2 regions of the Azospirillum agricola genome follow, and region 2 is predicted to be linked to the other one. Evidence: predicted binding sites of a transcription regulator. Region 2 holds the regulator's gene; the other holds the start of a gene.

Region 1 (5,191 bases), on a different contig from region 2:
GAGCCGGGGGAGATGCGGCCGGCCCCGTCCCGCGGCGACGGGCCGCTGACCGTTCTGCTGGTGGAGGACGACCCGATCATCCGCATGGGGACGGCGGAGCTGCTGCGCGAGTGGGGGCATGCGGTGGTCGAGGCGGCGAACGCCAACGCGGCGCTGGTCGTGCTGACGGGAAAGGAGCCGCTCGACCTGCTGTTCACCGACGTGGTGATGCCGCCCGGCATGCCCGGCACCGAGCTGGCCCGGCACGCGCAACGGCTGCGGCCGGGGCTGCCGGTCCTGTTGACCTCGGGTTTCGCGGCCCATGCGGTGGGGGCGGGCGACGGCATCGGGCCGGAGGTCGCCATGATCGCCAAGCCTTACGCCCCCGAGGATCTGCGGCAGCATCTGGCCCGCGCCGCCGCCGTCCGGGCCGGACGCCGGAAGGCCGCCCCCGAGATGGCGGCTTCCGGAACAACCGCCGAGGCGCCGATGACCGGCGCCGCGCCGTCCGCCGGCCCGGCCGGCCGCGCGCCGCGCCTGCTGATCGCCGAGGATCTGGAGATCAACCGCGAGCTTCTGGCCGCCATCTTCCAGCAGAGCGGGTACGGGCTGGATCTCGTCGCCGACGGCGCCGCGGCGGTGGAGGCGATGCGCGGCGGGGCCGATTACGACCTCGTGCTGATGGACGTCCACATGCCGGTGATGAACGGGCTGGAGGCGACCCGGTTGATCCGCGCCATGCCGCCGCCGCGCGGGACCGTGCCCATCCTCGCCCTGACCGCCGGGAACATGCCCGAGGAGATCGCGGAATGCCGGCGCGCCGGGATGGACGGCCATGTCGGCAAGCCCTACGACCGTGCCCGTCTGCTGCGGGAGGCGGCGAAAGCCATCGACGACGCCCGGACCAGCGCGTCGCGCGTCTGACCCGATTCGGCACGGCGACGCCGGCGCGAGGGCGGGTGGCGCCGATGGAAAGCGTGGGGAGCGGGCGGGGAAACGGCCGTCAGGCCGGGTCGAAGACCTGCGGGAAATGCGCCAGCCGGCGGCCGAACAGCCCGGCGGCCGAGGCGGTGCCCCCCTTGCCGCGCGCCTTCTCCGTCGCCGGGGTGGCGGGGGCCGGCATGGTGGTGGTGGGCAGGGCGGCGGCGGTCAGGGGGCCGGCAGGCACGGCGGCAGGCAGGGCGGCGGTGGGGCGGGCGCGGCGCTCCTCGTCGCGCGGAGGGGCGTAGAAATGCAGGGTCAACTGGCCGTCGGGTTCCGCCGCGTAGGGCAGACCGGGAACCGTCCGGCGCTCCGTGCCCGGAAGAACATACTGATCGCCTTGATCGGTGCGCTCGATGTGCGGCATGTACCGGTGTCCTGTCTCGACCCCAGCGATTCTGCCGTTCCCGACCGTCCGGGTCAAGGCCATGCTTGCGTGCGAACGGCTCAACCCGTTCGCGCCGCATGTTTTTTCCCTCTCAGGGGAGCAGAAGGGCCGCCGTGACGAGGTAGGAGACGTAGGCGACCGTCGCCGAGGCCGGAATCGTCAGCACCCAGGCCCAGACGATCCGCCCCGCCAGCCCCCAGCGCACCGCCGAGGTGCGTCGGGCGGAGCCGACTCCGACGATGGCGCCGGTGATGGTGTGGGTGGTGGACACCGGGATGCCGAGCCACGTCGCGCCGAACAGCGTGATGGCGCCCGCCGTCTCGGCGCAGAAGCCCTGGTAGGGCTTCAGGTCGGTGATGCGCGAGCCCATGGTGCGGACGATGCGCCAGCCGCCCATCAGCGTGCCCAGCCCCATCGCCGCCTGGCAGGCCAGGATGACCCAGAAGGGGACGTAGAAGCTGTCGCCCAGCATGCCCTGGCTGAACAGCAGCACGGCGATGATGCCCATCGTCTTCTGCGCGTCGTTGCCGCCGTGGCCCAGGCTGTAGAGGGCGGCGGAGACGAGCTGCCAATGGCGGAACTGGCGGTCCACCGCGAAGGGCGGCGCCTTGCGCAGCGCCCACGAGATGATCAGCACCAGCAGCAGCGCCAGCAGCAGGCCGATGGTTGGCGACAGCACGATCGCGACGGCGGTCTTGAAGAAGCCGCTGCCGACGATGGCCCCCACCCCCGCCTTGGCGATGCCGGCCCCGGCCAGCCCGCCGACCAGCGCGTGCGAGGAGGAGGAGGGCAGCCCCAGCCACCAGGTGAACAGGTTCCAGCCGATGGCGCCGCACAGCGCCCCCAGGATCACCGCCGGGTCGATGACCGACGGCTCGACCAGCCCGGTGCCGATGGTGGTGGCGACGTGCAGGCCGAAGAACAGGAAGGCGATGAAGTTGAAGAAGGCCGCCCAGGCGACGGCCAGCTTCGGGGACAGCACGCGGGTCGACACCACGGTGGCGATGGAGTTCGCCGCGTCGTGCAGCCCGTTGATGAAGTCGAAGGCGAGCGCCACCAGGATGATGAAGGCGAGCGCCGGCAGGCCGATCTGAAGGGCGTCCATCGGCGGGATCTCAGACCTGATCGAGCGTGATGCCCGCGACGAGGTCGCCGACGTCGTCGCAGCGGTCGGTCACCGCCTCCAGCATCTCGTACAGCTCGCGCCGGCCGAGGAAGGCGATCATGTCCGGCCGCTCGGCGATCAGCGCCTGGAGCGCGTTGCGCAGGATGTCGTCGGCCTCGTCCTCCAGATCCGACAGCCGGCCGCAGAGCTGGCCGATGCGGTCGGCGTTGCGGGCGATGGCGCCGAGCAGCGGCATCAGCTCGACCAGCACGCCGGCCTGCTGGCGGATCAGCGCCACGAAACGGCGCATCGGGTCGTCGAAGCTGACGACCCCGTACAGGCCGGCGTGGCGCGGCACCTCGTCCATCAGGTCGATGGCGTCGTCCAGCGCGTTGATCAGTGACAGGATGTCGGAGCGGTCGAACGGCGTGATGAAGGCGCGGTGCAGGTCGCGCCCGGCCTCCTTGGCGATGTGGTCGGCGTCCTTCTCGACCTTCTTCAGCGCGGCGATGCGCTGGGGGCGTTCGTCGGGGCTGGCGTCCATGACCGCTTCCAGCGCGGCGGCGGCGGCCACGATGTGGCGGGCCTGCTCGACGAACTGGTCGACGAAGCGTTCCTCCTTCGGCATCAGCGAACGGAATGCGCGGAGCAGCATGGGACGGTATCTCTTGTGCGTGAACTGGCGCGCCGCTCATAACACGCTTCGCGGGCGCGTGCAGCGGCGACTGTCATCCGAACGTCATAAAATCGACATCCGGCTTTCGGAAGGCCCCGCACTGCGGCATTTCCGCCCGCCCGCCAGGGCCGGCGGGCGATCGACGCGGGCGGAGTGTCTTCGACGCGGACAGGCACGGATTCCGGCTGTGCCGGCTCGCCGGAGGACACGGTATGGGATGGTTCGGCCATCCATGTTCATCCCTGGATACCGGAAACCGTCCATGTCTTGAAGAATTTTCTCCTTCCGCTTTGCCCCGGTCAACCGCAGCATGTCATGCTGGAGTCATCCTGCCCGCCCTGGACAGCCGGCGGAGCCGCCCCAACATGGGGGAGGGACACCCGAACCACGGACGCCGACCATGAAGACCCCGTTCGCCGCCGCGACCTTCGCCATCGCGCTCACCCTTTCGCCGCTGGCCGCGCGGGCGCAGGGCGCCGCCGCGCCGGACAGTTGCAGCCCGACCGTGTCGGCGGCGCTGGAGACCTGGGACCTGGGCATGGCGGCGGCCGAGCGGTTCGGCGAGAAGGCGGTGGCGCTGGCCCGCGAGAAGGGGCGGGAGTATCTGCTTCCCCTGCTGGGCATCGATCCGAAGACGCCCCCCTCCTCGGCGCATCCCGACGCGGAGCGCACCACCGACGACGTCGCCCGCGCGGTCGAGGCCAGCCGCAACGACCCCAAGCGCCGGGCCGAGCTGTGCGTCGCCGTCACCCGCGCGATGAACGAGGCGCGCGACACCGCCGCCAACACGGCGGGGGCGGGGCTGGACGCGCTGCGCCGCGCGGTGGAGGGGCTGCGCTCCACGCTGCCCGCCGCGCCGGCGGCGCCCGCTCCGGCTCCGGACGGCGCCATCAGGACCTGATCCGGCCGGACGGTGCCGAACCGGCGTTGTTTATCAAGTGGGGACGGCCGCAATCCTCCGCGCGAATTCGCCGGGCTGGCCCCGCAAAAAATCACAGGCGGAATAAACACGCTTCGCCCATGTTCTTCCTCGTGAGCCTCGGGGCTGCTTCGGGGCGGGGTGAGGGTGCGGCGGATTTGCCATGGCTCGCGGATTTGTCACAATCCAGGGTCATAGGCCCAATTGCAGCGTTCCTCACCAAGGTCTAGGTTGTTCGTGTAACCAACCAAAATCCCTCCTGCGGGGAAGGTGCCATCCATGAATCTGCACGGTCTGGCCAGCGATATGGTGAAAACCGCTCTGGCCTGCGAAAGGACGCTCCCCGGACGGGCGGGCGCCGACGATCACGATCTGGCGTTGCACATCATGAAGGAACCGGACATCGCCTGGCACGTCTGCGAGACGTACGCCCGCGTCACCCAGGTTTCCATCGAGGAACTGCCGGTCAGCCAGCTGCGCGGCCTCATCAGCGACATCGTGCTGTCCAAGCTTCCCCGTTACGACTGAGTTCCGCGATCCCAGGGGCCGGAGTCATCCGGGAGTCTTCTCTTCTCCCTCAATCCACAGACTTTGTGGTGCCGCCATGGCGATCGAACTTCATTCCTTCACCGTTACCCTGGCCATCGCCGACGCCTCCGGCTGCGCCAGCGCCGCCGAGCATCGCGCCCGCGTGTGGAAGGCCGTGTCCGAACTGTCGGAGGCGGTGCGCTCCGCCGGCATGGCCAAGGAGGCGCGTTTCCGCGGCCAGGACCGCTGCGGCCATGTGCTTTTCGAGGCGACCGACACCGGCGCCGCCTTCCTGCGCGGCCTGCCGGCCATCGCCCGCGTCGACACCGGACGGGTCGCCGTCCATCACTGACCGGCACTGACCGGCACTGACCGGCACTGACCGATTCGTGTCCGTCCCGCCGCCAGCGGCGGGACGGCTCACGTCATTGCGATCTCACCGCACGCGGTGGCGCAGGGGGCGGACGTTGCTTTCGCTTTCCTCCGCCTCTTCCGTGGGGCGGACCTTCTTGAGCTGAACCACGAAGCGTTCGGCGCCGTTCTCCATCACGGCGATCCCCGTCAGCCCATGCGCCCAGTCGCAGGGGACGACGTGGATTTCCTTGATGGTGGCGG
Region 2 (5,191 bases):
AGGTCCGCCGCAAGGTGGAGGACGCCGAAAAGCGCCTCTCCATCGCCGAGCAGACCCTGCGGCAGACACAGCGCGAGATCGCCAGGACGGAGGGCGCGCCTCCCAGCTTCCTCCACCGCCTGGGCCAGCCCGGACCCGGCGTCCGGCCCTTCCGGGCCGAGGTCAGCTTCGACAGCGCCAGCGCGCGCGCCGTCGGACGCGCGGTCAACCCGGTCTGGTTCCAGGCCAACCGGCTGATCATCCACGCCACCGACCTCGACGCCGCGCGGCGCGAGGCCGACCGCGCCTTTCCCGACAAGGGCGGCTTCATGAAGAGCTTCAACGCCTCCGCCGGCGCCATGGCCCGCGTCTCCTCCGGGCGCTGACCGCGGCGCCCCGACCGCGCGGCGTCGACCCGGCTTCCGCCGGCCGGCCGGGTCGGGTAAGCTGCCCCACCTTTCCTGGCCGGCGATCCCCTCCCATGCAAGTCTATCTGCCGATCGCCGAGATGTCGGTCAACGCGCTGCTGGTGCTCGGCATGGGGTGGCTGGTCGGCTTCCTGTCGGGCATGTTCGGGGTCGGCGGCGGCTTCCTGATGACGCCGCTGCTGATCTTCATCGGCGTGCCGCCGGCCGTCGCGGTCGGCACCCAGGCCAACCAGCTCGTCGCCGCCAGCGTGTCGGGCGTGCTGGCCCACTGGCGGCGCGGCAACGTCGACGTCAAGCTGGGGGTGGTGATGCTGGCCGGCGGCGTGGTCGGCACGGCGCTCGGCGTCTGGATCTTCGCGATCCTCCAGCGGCTCGGCCAGATCGACATCGCCATCACCCTGTCCTACGTCTTCTTCCTCGGCACCATCGGCGGCATGATGCTGGTGGAGAGCAGCCGCGCCCTCATCCGGCGCCGCGCCCCCACCGCAAGGCGCGGCAAGCTGCACCGCCACATCTGGCTGCACGGCCTGCCCTTCAAGATGCGGTTCCAGCGCTCCAAGCTCTACATCTCGGCGCTGCTGCCGGCGGGGATCGGGCTGGTCGGCGGCATGCTGGTGGCGATCATGGGCATCGGCGGCGGCTTCCTGCTGGTGCCGGCGATGATCTATCTGCTGAACATGCCGGCGGGTCTGGTGGCCGGCACCTCGCTGTTCCAGATCATCTTCACCACCGCCGCCGCCACCCTGTTGCAGGCCGCCACCAACCAGACGGTCGACGCCATGCTGGCCCTGCTGCTGCTGATCGGCGGCGTCACCGGCGCCCAGTCCGGCACCAAGATGGGAAGCCGGCTGCGCGGCGAGCAGGCCCGGCTGCTGCTGTCCTGCATCGTCGTCGCGGTGGCGCTGAAGCTGGCCTGGGATCTCTTCGCCCGGCCGGAGGATCTCTTCACCCTGACCTCGGGAATGACGTGATGGTTTCGCTGTCGAAACGTCGTCTGGTCCAGGGGGCGGCGGCGCTGGGCGGGCTGCTGCTGGGCGGCACGCTGGCGGCCACCGTGTGGGCCCAGCAGCTCGTCGCCGACCTGTCGAGCCACCTGATCGCCATCACCACCGGCTTCACCGGAACCGAGGTCGTGCTGTTCGGCACCACCGACGGGGCGGGCGACGTCGCCATCGTCGTCACCGGCCCGCGCGTGCCCGCCACCGTCCGCCGCAAGGAGCGGATCGCCGGCATGTGGATCAACACCGACAGCGTGCGCTTCGAGCAGGTCCCCAGCTTCTACACGGTGGCGACCAGCCGGCCGCTCGACCAGCTCGTCGGTCGCCCGGTGCTGGAGCGCCACCAGATCGGCCTGCCGCAGCTCCAGCTCGGCCCGCGCGAGACGCTGGAGCCCGACGAGCTGGCGGCCTTCCGCGCCGCCCTGATCCGCAACAAGCAGCGCGCCGGCCTCTACGCCCTGACCTTCGGGCAGGTCGCCTTCCTGGGCGACCGGCTGTTCCGCACCAACATCTATTTTCCAGCCAACGTCCCGACGGGGTTGTACAATGTCGAGGCGCTGCTGATCCGCAACGGCGAGGTGGTGAGCGCCCAGACCACGCCGCTGGTGGTGTCGAAGATCGGCTTCAGCGCCGAACTCTACGACATCGCCCGCCACCGTCCGGTCGTCTACGGGGTGGCCGCGGTGGTCGGCGCGGTCGCGGCCGGCTGGGCGGCGGGCGCCGCCTTCCGCCGCGTGTGAACGACAAAAGAACCAAGGGGGGTTGAGATGACCGAGACGACCGAAACCTCGCCGCCGACCTCGCCGCCGCCGGTGCGCATCTTCCTGGTCGTCGTCGACGACAGCCCGGAGCTGAAGGTGGCGCTGCGCTACGCCTGCCTGCGCGCCCGCAAGTCGGGCGGCAAGGTGGCCCTGCTGACCGTGCTGGAGCAGGGCGAGATGCAGCATTGGCTGGCGGTGGAGAACCTGATCCGCGAGGAGCAGCGCAACGAGGCCGAGCTGATGCTCCAGAAGCTGGCCCGCGAGGTCAACCAGCTCACCGGCACCCTGCCGGCGCTCTACGTCCGCGAGGGCAACCCGCACGAGGAGGTGCTGGCCCTGATCGCCGAGGAGCCGAGCATCTCCATCCTGGTGCTGGCCGCCGGCACCGACCCGGAGGGGCCGGGGCCGCTGGTGTCCTACTACACCGGGCGGGGGCTGGGAAAGCTGCGCATCCCGCTGACCATCGTGCCGGGCGGCCTGAGCAACGATGCGCTGGACGCGATCACGTAAGGATGGGAGGCGGGGTTTCCCGCCGCCCCTCACACCGTCTTGGTGTCGAGCGCGTAGCCGGCCGACCGCACGGTGCGGATCAGGTCCAGCTCGGTCTCCTCGTTCATCGCCTTGCGCAGGCGGCGGATGTGGACGTCGACGGTGCGCGGCTCGACATAGACGTCGTGGCCCCACACCAGATCGAGAAGCTGCTCGCGCGAGAAGACCCGCCCCGGATGCTGCATGAAATGGCGCAGCAGGCGGAATTCGGTCGGGCCGAGATGCACGTCGCGGCCGTTGCGCCGCACGCGGTGGGCCGCCAGATCCATCGTCACGTCGGCGAACTGGAGCGTTTCGTCGGTCATCCCCGGCGAGGCGCGGCGCAGCACCGCGCGCATGCGGGCGACCAGCTCGGTCGGTGAGAAGGGCTTGGTGATGTAGTCGTCGGCGCCGGAGTTCAGACCGCGCACCCGGTCGCCCTCTTCCCCGCGCGCCGTCAGCATGATGATCGGGATGTCGCGGGTCTTGGCGTTGCGGCGGAGCTGGCGGCAGACCTCCAGCCCGCTCATCAGCGGCAGCATCCAGTCGAGCAGGACGATGTGCGGGGTCTGCTCCCCGGCCAGCAGCAGGGCTTCCTCGCCGTCGGTGGCGGTGGCGACGCGGAAACCCTCTTTTTCCAGATTGTACTTCAGCAGGGTAACGATGTCGGCCTCGTCCTCGACGACGAGGGCGAGCGGCTTCAACGCCGCGTTCATGGTGGCTCCGTTCACTGCGCGCGGCTCGACATTACCCAGCATCTTCGCTTCCTTCAACACGACAACTTCAAGTCCGCCTGGAACGCCCTCTCCCGCCCCGGGAGAAGGAGGGGACCCACGGAGCGGGGAGGGTGAGGGGCTATCGGTGGCATGGATCGAACCGCACGCCCGATCGCCCCTCACCCTTCCCACCGCTTCGCGGTGGGCCCCGAGGTCGCTCGCAAGTCTCGCGACCGCGCGCCACCTACGATCGCCTTCGGCGCTCGTCCGGCCTGCGGCCGTCGACTCTGCGCCCTCTCCCGGGGCGGGAGAGGGACACGCAAAGAATCAGCCGTAGCGGCCGGTGATGTAGCCCTGGGTGCGCTCGTCGCGCGGGTTGGTGAAGATCTCCTCGGTGTCGTCGCACTCCACCATGTCGCCCAGATGGAAGAAGGCGGTCTTCTGCGAGACGCGGGCCGCCTGCTGCATGTTGTGGGTGACGATGACGATGGTGAAGTTCTCGCGCAGCTCGTCGATCAGTTCCTCGATGTGGGCGGTCGCGATGGGGTCGAGCGCCGAGCAGGGCTCGTCCATCAGGATCACCTCGGGGCTGACGGCGATGGCGCGGGCGATGCACAGGCGCTGCTGCTGGCCGCCGGACAGGCCGGTGCCGGGCTCGCGCAGGCGGTCCTTCACCTCGTTCCACAGGCCGGCGCGCTGGAGCGACTTCTCGACCACCTCGTCCAGCTCGTCGCGGCCCGACGCCATGCCGTGGATGCGCGGGCCGTAGGCGATGTTGTCGTAGATCGACTTGGGGAAGGGGTTCGGCTTCTGGAACACCATGCCGACGCGGGCGCGGAGCTGCACGGCGTCGATCGACTTGCCGTAGATGTCCTCGCCGTCGAGCGCGATCAGTCCCTCGACCCGGCAGTTCTCGATGGTGTCGTTCATCCGGTTGAGACAGCGCAGGAAGGTCGACTTGCCGCAGCCCGACGGGCCGATCAGCGCCAGCACCTTGTTTTCCTGAATCTCGACGTTGATGCCCTTCAGCGCCTGCTTGGCCCCGTAGAACACCTTGACGTCGCGGGCGATCATCTTGTTCGGCACGGCCGGGGCCGAGCGCACGGCGGCCGGGGCGCCGGTGTGGGTCTGGGTATGGACGCTCATGGCTTACCACCGCCTCTCGAATTTCTTGCGCAGGAAAACGGCCAACCCGTTCATCAGGATCAGGAAGCCGAGCAGGATCATGATCGCCGCCGAGGTGCGCTCCGTGAAGGCGCGCTCGGGACTGTCGGCCCACATGTAGATCTGCACCGGCAGCACGGTGGCGCTGTCGGTCCAGCCGTGCGGGATGTCGACGATGAAGGCGACCATGCCGATCATCAGCAGCGGCGCCGTCTCGCCGAGCGCGCGGGCCATGCCGATGATGGTGCCGGTCAGGATGCCGGGCATCGCCAGCGGCAGCACATGGTGCGTCACCGTCTGCAAGGGCGAGGCGCCGATGCCCAGCGCGGCCTCGCGGATCGAGGGCGGCACCGACTTGAGCGCGACGCGGGCCGAGATGATGATGACCGGCAGGGTCATCAGCGCCATCACCAGACCGCCGACCAGCGGCGCCGAGCGCGGCAGGCCGAAGAAGCCGAGGAACACCGCCAGGCCGAGCAGGCCGAAGATGATCGACGGCACGGCGGCGAGGTTGTTGATGTTGACCTCGATCAGGTCGGTCCACTTGTTCTTCGGCGCGAACTCCTCCAGGTAGACCGCCGCGGCGATGCCGATGGGAACCGACAGCGACATGGTGA

Evidence for each region. Region 2 encodes PhoB, which activates phosphate uptake and scavenging genes when phosphate is short. Its sites were predicted from a motif close to TNTCATAAAACTGTCA; they were not measured.
Region 1: JN22_RS03280 (DUF47 domain-containing protein) is a predicted target of PhoB. The motif match lies at 3,191-3,206, and genes of this name have one in related genera.

Annotation. Positions count from the first base shown of each region.
Region 1 is NZ_JAIFZR010000002.1:92,163-97,353, forward strand. Features, by position in the region: gene JN22_RS03265 (response regulator) at 1-903, shown strand, start outside; gene JN22_RS03270 (hypothetical protein) at 983-1,327, opposite strand; gene JN22_RS03275 (inorganic phosphate transporter) at 1,440-2,453, opposite strand; gene JN22_RS03280 (DUF47 domain-containing protein) at 2,464-3,108, opposite strand; gene JN22_RS03285 (hypothetical protein) at 3,530-4,030, shown strand; gene JN22_RS03290 (hypothetical protein) at 4,328-4,576, shown strand; gene JN22_RS03295 (hypothetical protein) at 4,653-4,928, shown strand; gene JN22_RS03300 (hypothetical protein) at 5,013-5,191, opposite strand, start outside.
Region 2 is NZ_JAIFZR010000005.1:955,610-960,800, forward strand. Features, by position in the region: gene JN22_RS19460 (hypothetical protein) at 1-365, shown strand, start outside; gene JN22_RS19465 (sulfite exporter TauE/SafE family protein) at 461-1,378, shown strand; gene JN22_RS19470 (TIGR02186 family protein) at 1,378-2,145, shown strand; gene JN22_RS19475 (universal stress protein) at 2,173-2,676, shown strand; gene phoB (phosphate regulon transcriptional regulator PhoB) at 2,706-3,410, opposite strand; gene pstB (phosphate ABC transporter ATP-binding protein PstB) at 3,738-4,556, opposite strand; gene pstA (phosphate ABC transporter permease PstA) at 4,560-5,191, opposite strand, start outside.